Linked DNA regions of Sporichthya polymorpha DSM 43042. The protein of the gene in region 3 binds, or shares a complex with, the protein of the main gene of each other region. Links are inferred from orthologs where the notes say so. Each region holds a gene or a part of one and is shown on either strand. Other genes may lie near its edges.

Region 1 (2,999 bases), 1.6 Mb from region 3 along the record:
CCGAGCAGTTGCGCCGCGACCTGCTGCGGGGCGCGCGCGGCTCCGCCGAGGCGACCGTGGTGGTCACCCGGCACGGCAGGGGCCGGATCGCCCTGCTGGTGCGCCCGGTCAGTCCGCCGCTATCGGATCCAGCACCCGGCGCATGATCAGCGCCGCGACGCCGTCGGCGTAGTAGCGCGGCCGTTCGGCGATGCGCTCGAAGGCGCGCTTGGAGTACAACCGGATCGCGGCCGGGTTGTCGGCGCGCACCTCGAGCAGGACCTCGGAGCAGCCGCGGTTCTGAGCCTCCGCCAGCAGAGCGTCGAGCAGGAGGGCTCCGAGTCCGCTGCCCTGCTGGTCCCGGCGGACTGCCACGGTCTGGACGTCACCGGTGCCGTCGATCGCGGCCAACCCGACGTAGCCGACGATCTCCTCGCCCTCCACCGCCGCCCGGTACCAACGGGTCTCGGGGATGCCGGCGAGCTCACCCCAGAACGTCTCCGCCGACCAGGCGTCGACCCCGAACAGGTCGGCCTCGATCGCGGTGAGCGTCTCCACGTCCCACCAGCGGATCGGCCCCAGGTCCGCCACGGGGACCTCAGCCCCCGACGCGCTTGCGGGCCCCGGGTTCGACGGCGTCCGGCTTGCGCAGGTACAGCGGCTCCAGCGGGAGCGTCTCGCGACCGGCGGCGAGGTGCTCGGCGACGATCGCGGCCAGGTCGGCCGGGTCGGGGTACAGCGGCGGGCGCGCGCCGGGGAACGCCTCCGGGTAGAGCACGCCGCCCTCGCCCACCACCGGGCCGGAGTAGGGCACCTCACCCGGCTTGTCGACCGCCGGGCCGGAGACCCGCTGCCCGTCGGCGTAGCCGGCCCAGTAGACCTCCTTGCGCCGGGCGTCCGTGGCGACGACGAACTCGCCGTCGACGATGCGGGCGGCCGCACGGGCGAGGACGTCGAGCGAGCAGATCCCGTACGCCGGGACGCCGAGCGCGTGCGAGAGGGCGCGGGCCGTCATCAGACCGACGCGTAGCCCCGTGTACGGCCCGGGGCCGACGCCCGCAGCGACCCCGTCGAGCTGACGGGGCTTCACACCAGCCCGGGTCAGGACGGCCTCGACGTGGACGGCGAGCAGCTCGTTGTGCCGCCGGGCGTCGACGACGGATTCCGCCGCGAGGGTCTCCCCGTCCCGCCAGAGCGCGACCGAGACCGCGGGGGTCGAGGTGTCCAGAGCCAGCAGCAGCACGCGCGCAAGCGTAGGTCAGGCTCCGGAGGGCACGCACAGCGCCGCCGCGAGGTCGGTCCCGGCCCACCGGTCGCCCACCGCGGTGACGGTCACCGTGCGGATTGCGGCGCTCGGGTCGTCAGGGTCCGCCCCGGGCGGCGGCTCGGCCTGCCGCGTGAGCACGATCTCCAGCCGGTCGGCGGAGAGGTCCTCGACCAGCCCCGCACCCCACTCGACGACCGTGACCGAGTCCGCCAGCGAGTACTCCAGGTCGAGGTCCGCGACTTCGAGGGCGTCGGCCATCCGGTACGTGTCGACGTGGACGAGCGCGGGGCCGGCCCCGTCGGCCGGGTGCACCCGGGAGATGACGAACGTCGGCGACGCCACCCGACCCCGGACACCGAGCGCGGCACCGAGGCCCTGCGTCAGCGTCGTCTTGCCCGCGCCGAGGTCGCCGGTGAGAACGAGGAGATCCCCCGCGCGCAGCACGGACGCCAGCCGCGCGCCGAGCGCCTGCATGTCGGCGGCGGTCGGGATCTCCAGCACCAAGGGGGAGGTCATGACGACGATCCTGACGCAGGCTTGCGCCGCTTGCCCGTCGGGGCGGCGGTCAGGCGCACGCGCTCCAGCAACCGGCGCAGCGCGGCGTTGACCTCCTCGGGATCCTCGAGCTGGACGAGGTGACCGGAGTGCGGCAGCACCAGCAGCTCCGCCTCCGGGAGGATCCGTGCCATGGCCCGGCTGTGGTCCGCGGGCGTGAGCATGTCCCGCTCGGCCGCGACGATCAGCGTGGGGCACGTCTGCAGCACCGGGAGCGCGGCCTCCTTGTCGTGCCGGTCGAACTCGGCGAAGAACTCGGCGAAGACGTCCAGCGGCGTGGACGACAGCAGCCGACCGGCGAACCGCACCAGCGACGTGGGGACGTCGGCGCGCCCGAACGACAGCCGGCGCGTGATCATCAGCCCGATCCCGCGGTCGGCCTTCATCCCGCGGCGCACGGCGAGCGGGTGGGTGGCGACGCGGTTGACGACGGTCGGCGCGACCGGCCACATCCGCTGCACGAGCGCGGCGGGCAGGCCGAGGGTCATCTCCGCGAGCCGGCCCGGCGAGGTGGTGAGCAGCGCGACGCCGACGATCCGGTCACCGAAGAGCTTCGGGTGAGCGTCGGCGTAGCCCATGACGACCATCCCGCCGAGCGAGTGCCCGACGAGGACCACAGGACCCTGCGGGGCCACAGCCTGCAGGACCGCGTGGAGGTCGTCGGCAAGTTGCTCGATCGTGGCGTGCTCGGGAGCCCCGCGCCCGGACCGGCCGTGCGCGCGCTGGTCGTAGAAGACCAGCCGGCCCAGGTCGCGCAGGTCGCGACGTTGGAAGTGCCAGCAGTCCATCGGCAGGCAGAAGCCAGGGAGGAAGACGATCGTCGGGGCGCCGACGGGAGCGCCGTCCGGCTCCTCGACCTCGACGACGAGTTCGACCCCGTCGTTCGCGGTCACGAGAATCGGGTCGGTGTGCAGCGCGCCGAACGGCTCCTTGCGCAACGGGTCCGGGCGGGCGGCGGCGCGCGCCCGGGCGTAGCGCCGGGCCCCGGCCGTGGCGAGAGCGCCGCCGGCCATCAGACCCGCACTGACCGCCCAGCGCAAGGCACCTGACCCCGCGTCAGCTGCTGCTTCGGTGACTCCGAACGGTTCGGCCGAACTCATGCGCCGGTGTACACCCGCGGAATTCGCGCCCCGATGCCGGTGACGACCTCGTAGGTGATGGTGCCGATCGTGTCGGCCCATTCCTGCACCGTGGGTTC
Region 2 (2,986 bases), 1.6 Mb from region 3 along the record:
GCGCGGCGGTGTTCGTGGATCCGGCCCGGCGCGCGGCGCGGGGCCGCGTGTTCGATCCGGACGCGTACTCGCCACCGTGGTCGTTCGTGCGGGAGCTGCTGCGGCGGCCGGCGACGGTGGCGAAGGTGGCCCCCGGCATCCCCCACAACCTGCCCGAGCCGGGCGTCGCGATCGAGTGGGTGTCCCTGCGCGGCGAGGTGAAGGAGGCCGCGCTGTACTCCCCGGGCCTCGCGGCCGGCCTGGCCGACGGCGCGCGGCGGCGCGCGACGCTCCTGCCGGGAGGGCAGACGCTGAGCGCGGCCGGGCCCGACAGCGAGGAGGAGCCACCGCCGGTCGGCGACCCCGGTCGGTTCCTGTACGAACCCGACGGGGCGGTGATCCGCGCCCACCTGGTCGGCGCCGTCGTCGAGGCGGTCGACGGCCGGCTGCTGGACCCGACGATCGCCTACGTCACCGCGGACACCCACGTGCCCACGCCGTTCGCGACCGCGTACGAGGTCACCGACGTCCTGCCGTTCTCGGTGTCCCGGCTGCGCGCGGTGCTGCGCGAGCGCGGGGTGGGTGTCGTGGTCGTGAAGAAGCGCGGGGTGGACGTCCTGCCCGAGCAGTTGCGCCGCGACCTGCTGCGGGGCGCGCGCGGCTCCGCCGAGGCGACCGTGGTGGTCACCCGGCACGGCAGGGGCCGGATCGCCCTGCTGGTGCGCCCGGTCAGTCCGCCGCTATCGGATCCAGCACCCGGCGCATGATCAGCGCCGCGACGCCGTCGGCGTAGTAGCGCGGCCGTTCGGCGATGCGCTCGAAGGCGCGCTTGGAGTACAACCGGATCGCGGCCGGGTTGTCGGCGCGCACCTCGAGCAGGACCTCGGAGCAGCCGCGGTTCTGAGCCTCCGCCAGCAGAGCGTCGAGCAGGAGGGCTCCGAGTCCGCTGCCCTGCTGGTCCCGGCGGACTGCCACGGTCTGGACGTCACCGGTGCCGTCGATCGCGGCCAACCCGACGTAGCCGACGATCTCCTCGCCCTCCACCGCCGCCCGGTACCAACGGGTCTCGGGGATGCCGGCGAGCTCACCCCAGAACGTCTCCGCCGACCAGGCGTCGACCCCGAACAGGTCGGCCTCGATCGCGGTGAGCGTCTCCACGTCCCACCAGCGGATCGGCCCCAGGTCCGCCACGGGGACCTCAGCCCCCGACGCGCTTGCGGGCCCCGGGTTCGACGGCGTCCGGCTTGCGCAGGTACAGCGGCTCCAGCGGGAGCGTCTCGCGACCGGCGGCGAGGTGCTCGGCGACGATCGCGGCCAGGTCGGCCGGGTCGGGGTACAGCGGCGGGCGCGCGCCGGGGAACGCCTCCGGGTAGAGCACGCCGCCCTCGCCCACCACCGGGCCGGAGTAGGGCACCTCACCCGGCTTGTCGACCGCCGGGCCGGAGACCCGCTGCCCGTCGGCGTAGCCGGCCCAGTAGACCTCCTTGCGCCGGGCGTCCGTGGCGACGACGAACTCGCCGTCGACGATGCGGGCGGCCGCACGGGCGAGGACGTCGAGCGAGCAGATCCCGTACGCCGGGACGCCGAGCGCGTGCGAGAGGGCGCGGGCCGTCATCAGACCGACGCGTAGCCCCGTGTACGGCCCGGGGCCGACGCCCGCAGCGACCCCGTCGAGCTGACGGGGCTTCACACCAGCCCGGGTCAGGACGGCCTCGACGTGGACGGCGAGCAGCTCGTTGTGCCGCCGGGCGTCGACGACGGATTCCGCCGCGAGGGTCTCCCCGTCCCGCCAGAGCGCGACCGAGACCGCGGGGGTCGAGGTGTCCAGAGCCAGCAGCAGCACGCGCGCAAGCGTAGGTCAGGCTCCGGAGGGCACGCACAGCGCCGCCGCGAGGTCGGTCCCGGCCCACCGGTCGCCCACCGCGGTGACGGTCACCGTGCGGATTGCGGCGCTCGGGTCGTCAGGGTCCGCCCCGGGCGGCGGCTCGGCCTGCCGCGTGAGCACGATCTCCAGCCGGTCGGCGGAGAGGTCCTCGACCAGCCCCGCACCCCACTCGACGACCGTGACCGAGTCCGCCAGCGAGTACTCCAGGTCGAGGTCCGCGACTTCGAGGGCGTCGGCCATCCGGTACGTGTCGACGTGGACGAGCGCGGGGCCGGCCCCGTCGGCCGGGTGCACCCGGGAGATGACGAACGTCGGCGACGCCACCCGACCCCGGACACCGAGCGCGGCACCGAGGCCCTGCGTCAGCGTCGTCTTGCCCGCGCCGAGGTCGCCGGTGAGAACGAGGAGATCCCCCGCGCGCAGCACGGACGCCAGCCGCGCGCCGAGCGCCTGCATGTCGGCGGCGGTCGGGATCTCCAGCACCAAGGGGGAGGTCATGACGACGATCCTGACGCAGGCTTGCGCCGCTTGCCCGTCGGGGCGGCGGTCAGGCGCACGCGCTCCAGCAACCGGCGCAGCGCGGCGTTGACCTCCTCGGGATCCTCGAGCTGGACGAGGTGACCGGAGTGCGGCAGCACCAGCAGCTCCGCCTCCGGGAGGATCCGTGCCATGGCCCGGCTGTGGTCCGCGGGCGTGAGCATGTCCCGCTCGGCCGCGACGATCAGCGTGGGGCACGTCTGCAGCACCGGGAGCGCGGCCTCCTTGTCGTGCCGGTCGAACTCGGCGAAGAACTCGGCGAAGACGTCCAGCGGCGTGGACGACAGCAGCCGACCGGCGAACCGCACCAGCGACGTGGGGACGTCGGCGCGCCCGAACGACAGCCGGCGCGTGATCATCAGCCCGATCCCGCGGTCGGCCTTCATCCCGCGGCGCACGGCGAGCGGGTGGGTGGCGACGCGGTTGACGACGGTCGGCGCGACCGGCCACATCCGCTGCACGAGCGCGGCGGGCAGGCCGAGGGTCATCTCCGCGAGCCGGCCCGGCGAGGTGGTGAGCAGCGCGACGCCGACGATCCGGTCACCGAAGAGCTTCGGGTGAGCGTCGGCGTAGCCCATGACGACC
Region 3 (4,160 bases):
CTCCCCCTCATCGACTCCCGCAACTGGCGCGACGACGCCGACCTCGCGGAGGTCTACGCAGTCTGGGGCGGTTACGCCTACGGCCGCGACCTCGACGGCCTGCCCGCCCGCCCGGACATGGAGACGGCCTACAAGCGCATCGCGGTCGCGGCGAAGAACGTCGACACCCGCGAGCACGACATCGCCGACTCCGACGACTACTTCCAGTACCACGGCGGCATGGTCGCGACCGTGCGCGCCCTGACGGGCAAGGCCCCAGCCGCGTACATCGGCGACTCCACCAACCCGGACGCGGTGCGCACCCGCACCCTCTCCGAGGAGACGGCCCGCATCTTCCGCGCCCGCGTGGTCAACCCGCGCTGGATCGCCGCGATGCGCCGCCACGGCTACAAGGGCGCGTTCGAACTCGCCGCCACCGTCGACTACCTCTTCGGCTACGACGCCACCGCCGGCGTCGTCGAGGACTGGATGTACGAGAAACTGACGGAGAGTTACGTCCTCGACCCGGAGCAGCGGAAGTTCTTCGCCGAGTCGAACCCTTGGGCCCTCCACGGCATCACCGAGCGACTGCTCGAGGCGGCCGACCGCGGGCTCTGGGAGAACCCCGACCCGGAGACGATGGCGGGCCTGCGGCAGGCCTACCTGGAGACCGAGGGCGACCTCGAAGCGGGAACCTGAGCACCCGCTGAAAGTTTTCGTTCTCCCGGCCAAAGGCTGGCTACATTGAGTCGATGGCTGTTCGCCCCACGGCGAGCGATCTCCCCACCCGCTCGCGACGGACTTTCGCGGGCCTGACGCAGTGTGCCTTGGTCGCCGCGTGCGCCGCCCCGTACTTCCTCACGCGGCACGTCACCGAGGGGTCGGAGGAACGGGCCACCGAGAACGCGTACGCGATCCTCAACTTCGAGGACCGGCTCGACATCGCCTGGGAGAACAGCATCCACTCGGCGGTGGTGGCGCACCGGAGCATGACCACGTTCTTCAACTGGGTCTACATCTGGGGGCACTGGCCCGTCATTCTCACGACACTGGTGCTGCTGCACCGCTACGTCCGCGCGGCCTACACCCAACTCCGCAACGCGATGATCGTCTCCGGCGGCATCGGCCTGCTGATCTTCGCCCGATACCCGGTCAGCCCGCCGCGTCTGCTGCCCGAGGCGGAGTTCGTCGACACCGTCACGGTCTGGTCGCACTCCTACCGCGTCCTGCAACCACCGGCGTTCGTCAACCAGTACGCCGCGATGCCGAGCTTGCACGTCGGCTGGAACCTGCTCGTCGGCATCGTCGTCTGGCGCGCCGCGCGGCACTGGGTGCTGCGCGCGCTGGCCGTGGCGTCGCCGGTGCTGATGGCGACGGCGGTCGTCGCGACCGCGAACCACTACGTCCTCGACGTCATCTGCGGGACGGCCGTCGCGCTGTCCGGCTACGGCGCCGTTCTCGCCTACGAGCGATTCCGCGGCCGCTCGCCCGGGTCGCCGGGTCTGACGCGCCCTCACTTCGCCCTCACCCAGCAGTGACGCGGTCCCCGGCCGGCCGGGTCAGGCCGGGACGAGCGTCGCCGCCTGGAGGATCGCGGAGGGGTCGGCGCCGAGCGAGAGCGCGTCCGGCGCGGCGCCGCTGACGACGAGCATGTGACCGACCGACGCGATCATCGGGCCGTTGTCGGTGCAGTACTTCAGCGCCGGGATCCGCAGGCGCACCCCGGCGGCCGCGGCGCGCTCGGCGGCGACCTCGCGCAGGCGACTGTTCGCCGCGACGCCACCGACGATGAGCAGGTCGCCGCACTGCCGCTCCACGCAGGCGGCGAGCGACTTGTCGACGAGCACGTCGACGACGGCGTCCTGGAACGAGGCCGCGACGTCGGCGACCGGGATCGGCTCGCCCGCCCGCTCGCGGGCCTCCACCCAGCGCGCGACCGCGGTCTTCAGGCCCGAGAACGAGAACTCGAACGGCGGGTCCTGCGGACGGGAGAGCCCGCGCGGGAACGCGATCGCGGTCGGGTCGCCCTCCTTCGCGATCCGGTCGATGGCCGGGCCGCCGGGGAACGGCAGACCGAGGACGCGACCGACCTTGTCGAACGCCTCGCCGGCGGCGTCGTCGAGAGTGTCGCCGAGGTGCTCGATGGGGTCGTCGACGAGGTCGCGGCAGTAGAGCAGCGAGGTGTGCCCACCGGAGACGATCAGCACGACGCAGGGGTTCGGCAGGGCACCGTGCGCCAGCGCGTCGGCGGCGACGTGCCCGGCGAGGTGGTGGACGCCGTAGAGCGGGACGCCCCAGGCGATCGAGTACGCCTTGGCGGCGGCGAGGCCGACCTGCAGCGCGGTCGCGAGGCCCGGGCCGGCGGTGACGGCGATCGCGTCGACGTCGGCGGAGGTGATGCCCGCGCGGTCCAGTGCCAGCTCCATGGCCGGGACCAGCGCCTCCAGGTGGGCGCGCGCCGCGACCTCGGGCACGACGCCACCGAAGCGGGCGTGCTCGTCCATGCTCGACGCCAGCGCCTCGCCGATCAGCTCACCGTCGCGGACGACGCCGACACCGGTCTCGTCGCACGAGGTCTCGATCCCCACCACCACAGGCATGGGGCCCATTGTGACTCAGGGATGCGCGCGGGCGAATTCGGCAAGGCGCTCGGCGGCGCGGGCACAGTCGAACGCGGCCTGGCGGTACGCGACGGCGGCGGCGAGCAGCTCGGACTTGCCGACCTCCTCCGCGACCGGGTGCCGGTCCTGGGTCTGCAGATAGCTCCGCGCGGCGGCCTCGGTGTCGGCGTCCAGCTCGGACCACCCGGACGGGGCGGCCGCGGGATCGGCGAAGCGGGCCCGCAGCTCGCGCTGGGCGGAGTCCATGCGGGCGAAGGCCTCGGCCGCGGCCTCCTGTGCCGCCCGGGCCTCCCACGCGCGGCGCTTCTTCCCCCGCAACCGGCGCGGGGGTTCGGCCCCGAGCCCGGTCGTGCTCACGACGCGCTCACCCCGCGCCCTGCCTCGCTGCTCGACGGTGAGATCTTCCGGCGCGAGGCCGGGCCGCCCATCCGCTTGTTGTGCGCGACCGAGCTGGCGATGCCGCCCAGGACGAAGAGCAGGCCGATGCCGCCGGTGATGAGTTCGTCGACGTGGATCGAGATCGTCAACAGCAGGATCACCGCGAGCGCCCCGATCGCCCACATCGCCCCGTGCTCCAGATAGATGTAGTCGCCGAGGGTTCCGCGCCGCACCAGGAAGACCGTGAACGAACGGATGTAGAGCGCGCCGATGCCGAGGCCGAGCGCGATGATGATCGGGTCCTGGGTGATGGCGAACGCGCCGAGCACACCGTCGAACGAGAACGACGCGTCGAGGACGTTGACGTAGAGGAAGAGAAAGAACCCGGCCTTGCCGGTGGCCTTCGCGGTCCCCGACGGGCCGCTGCGCGTCACCGGCACCGTCCGCAACGCCTCGTCGCTGTCCTCGCTCAGCACGTCCTCCGCGACACCTTGGCTCTCGAACAGCCGACCGAGGCCGTCGACCAGCAGGTAGGTGATCAGGCCGAGGACGCCCGAGATGAGGACCTCGCCCGGGTCGTCGGCCAGGTACTCCGCGGCCAGCGCCAGCGAGGTGAGCGCCAGGATGATCGAGGCCGTCGGCAGGATGCCGGCCCGCGCGAGCGGGCGTTCGATGTAGGTCAGCCAGTGGTTCGGGCGTTCGGTGTCGAACAGGAAGTCCAGGAACAGCATCAGCAGGAACATCCCGCCGAAGGACGCGACCAGCGGGTGCGCCTCGTCGAGCAGGTAGGCGTAGGAGCCGGGCTCGTGAAGGTCGCCCTTCTCCAGGGCGAGATCGATGGCCTCGATCGGCCCGAGGTGGGCGGTGACACCGACGATGAGCAGCGGGAACACCAGGCGCATGCCGAAGACGGCGATGAGCACGCCGACGGTCAGGAACATCCGCTGCCAGAAGTGGCTCATCCGCTCGAGGATCTTGGCGTTGACGACCGCGTTGTCGAACGACAGCGAGATCTCCAGGATCGACAGGATCGCCACGAGCAGCAGGCCCTCGATCCCGCCGTAGAGCAGGCCGGCGGCCAGGCCGAGAGCAGTGATCCCGAAGGACCACCCGAAGGTCTTGAGGATCAACGAACCGCCTTGCGTCGCGTCCGATCTCGGGACGCGGCGAGCCTAGTCCGAC

What was found. Proteins that work in one complex are often made in the same cells at the same time.
Region 1: the proteins of tsaD (region 3) and tsaE are in contact, whole or in part, in a crystal structure (PDB 6N9A), measured with the Thermotoga maritima proteins. The link is inferred for Sporichthya polymorpha DSM 43042 from one-to-one orthologs. Residues at the interface, in WP_004082750.1 of Thermotoga maritima: Cys10, Asp11, Arg49, His50, Leu82, Gly84, Gly135, Gly136, Glu154, Thr155, Leu156, Asp157, Asp158, Ser159, Glu162, Asp165, Lys166, Arg169, Leu170, Tyr175, Lys213, Thr214, Leu217, Tyr218, Gln221, Arg222, Asn324; in WP_004082108.1 of Thermotoga maritima: Leu37, Gly38, Lys46, Lys57, Val59, Lys60, Ser61, Thr63, Phe64, Thr65, Leu66, Met67, Val69, Pro71, Tyr82, Arg83, Leu84, Asp86, Asp88, Phe89, Asp93, Ile128, Asp130, Glu131, Arg134.
Region 2: the proteins of tsaD (region 3) and tsaB are in contact, whole or in part, in a solved structure (PDB 4WQ4), measured with the Escherichia coli proteins. The link is inferred for Sporichthya polymorpha DSM 43042 from one-to-one orthologs.

What each region holds. Positions count from the first base shown.
Region 1 is NZ_KB913029.1:2,978,151-2,981,149, reverse strand. It holds tsaE (tRNA (adenosine(37)-N6)-threonylcarbamoyltransferase complex ATPase subunit type 1 TsaE), read right to left. Parts: upstream 1,763-2,999; coding sequence 1,238-1,762; downstream 1-1,237. Other genes in the region: alr (alanine racemase), read right to left, coding at 2,898-2,999; SPOPO_RS29670 (alpha/beta fold hydrolase), read right to left, coding at 1,759-2,901; tsaB (tRNA (adenosine(37)-N6)-threonylcarbamoyltransferase complex dimerization subunit type 1 TsaB), read right to left, coding at 578-1,222; rimI (ribosomal protein S18-alanine N-acetyltransferase), read right to left, coding at 109-570; SPOPO_RS0114615 (THUMP-like domain-containing protein), read left to right, coding at 1-146. UniProt on the Escherichia coli protein: Required for the formation of a threonylcarbamoyl group on adenosine at position 37 (t(6)A37) in tRNAs that read codons beginning with adenine.
Region 2 is NZ_KB913029.1:2,978,764-2,981,749, reverse strand. It holds tsaB (tRNA (adenosine(37)-N6)-threonylcarbamoyltransferase complex dimerization subunit type 1 TsaB), read right to left. Parts: upstream 1,823-2,986; coding sequence 1,178-1,822; downstream 1-1,177. Other genes in the region: SPOPO_RS29670 (alpha/beta fold hydrolase), read right to left, coding at 2,359-2,986; tsaE (tRNA (adenosine(37)-N6)-threonylcarbamoyltransferase complex ATPase subunit type 1 TsaE), read right to left, coding at 1,838-2,362; rimI (ribosomal protein S18-alanine N-acetyltransferase), read right to left, coding at 709-1,170; SPOPO_RS0114615 (THUMP-like domain-containing protein), read left to right, coding at 1-746. UniProt on the Escherichia coli protein: Required for the formation of a threonylcarbamoyl group on adenosine at position 37 (t(6)A37) in tRNAs that read codons beginning with adenine.
Region 3 is NZ_KB913029.1:4,552,057-4,556,216, forward strand. The notes cover bases 564-3,512. They hold tsaD (tRNA (adenosine(37)-N6)-threonylcarbamoyltransferase complex transferase subunit TsaD), read right to left. Parts: upstream 2,589-3,512; coding sequence 1,539-2,588; downstream 564-1,538. Other genes in these bases: cobN (cobaltochelatase subunit CobN), read left to right, coding at 564-678; SPOPO_RS33180 (phosphatase PAP2 family protein), read left to right, coding at 732-1,517; SPOPO_RS0122155 (hypothetical protein), read right to left, coding at 2,595-2,957; SPOPO_RS0122160 (DUF475 domain-containing protein), read right to left, coding at 2,954-3,512. In the rest of the region: more of cobN, read left to right, coding at 1-563; more of SPOPO_RS0122160, read right to left, coding at 3,513-4,108.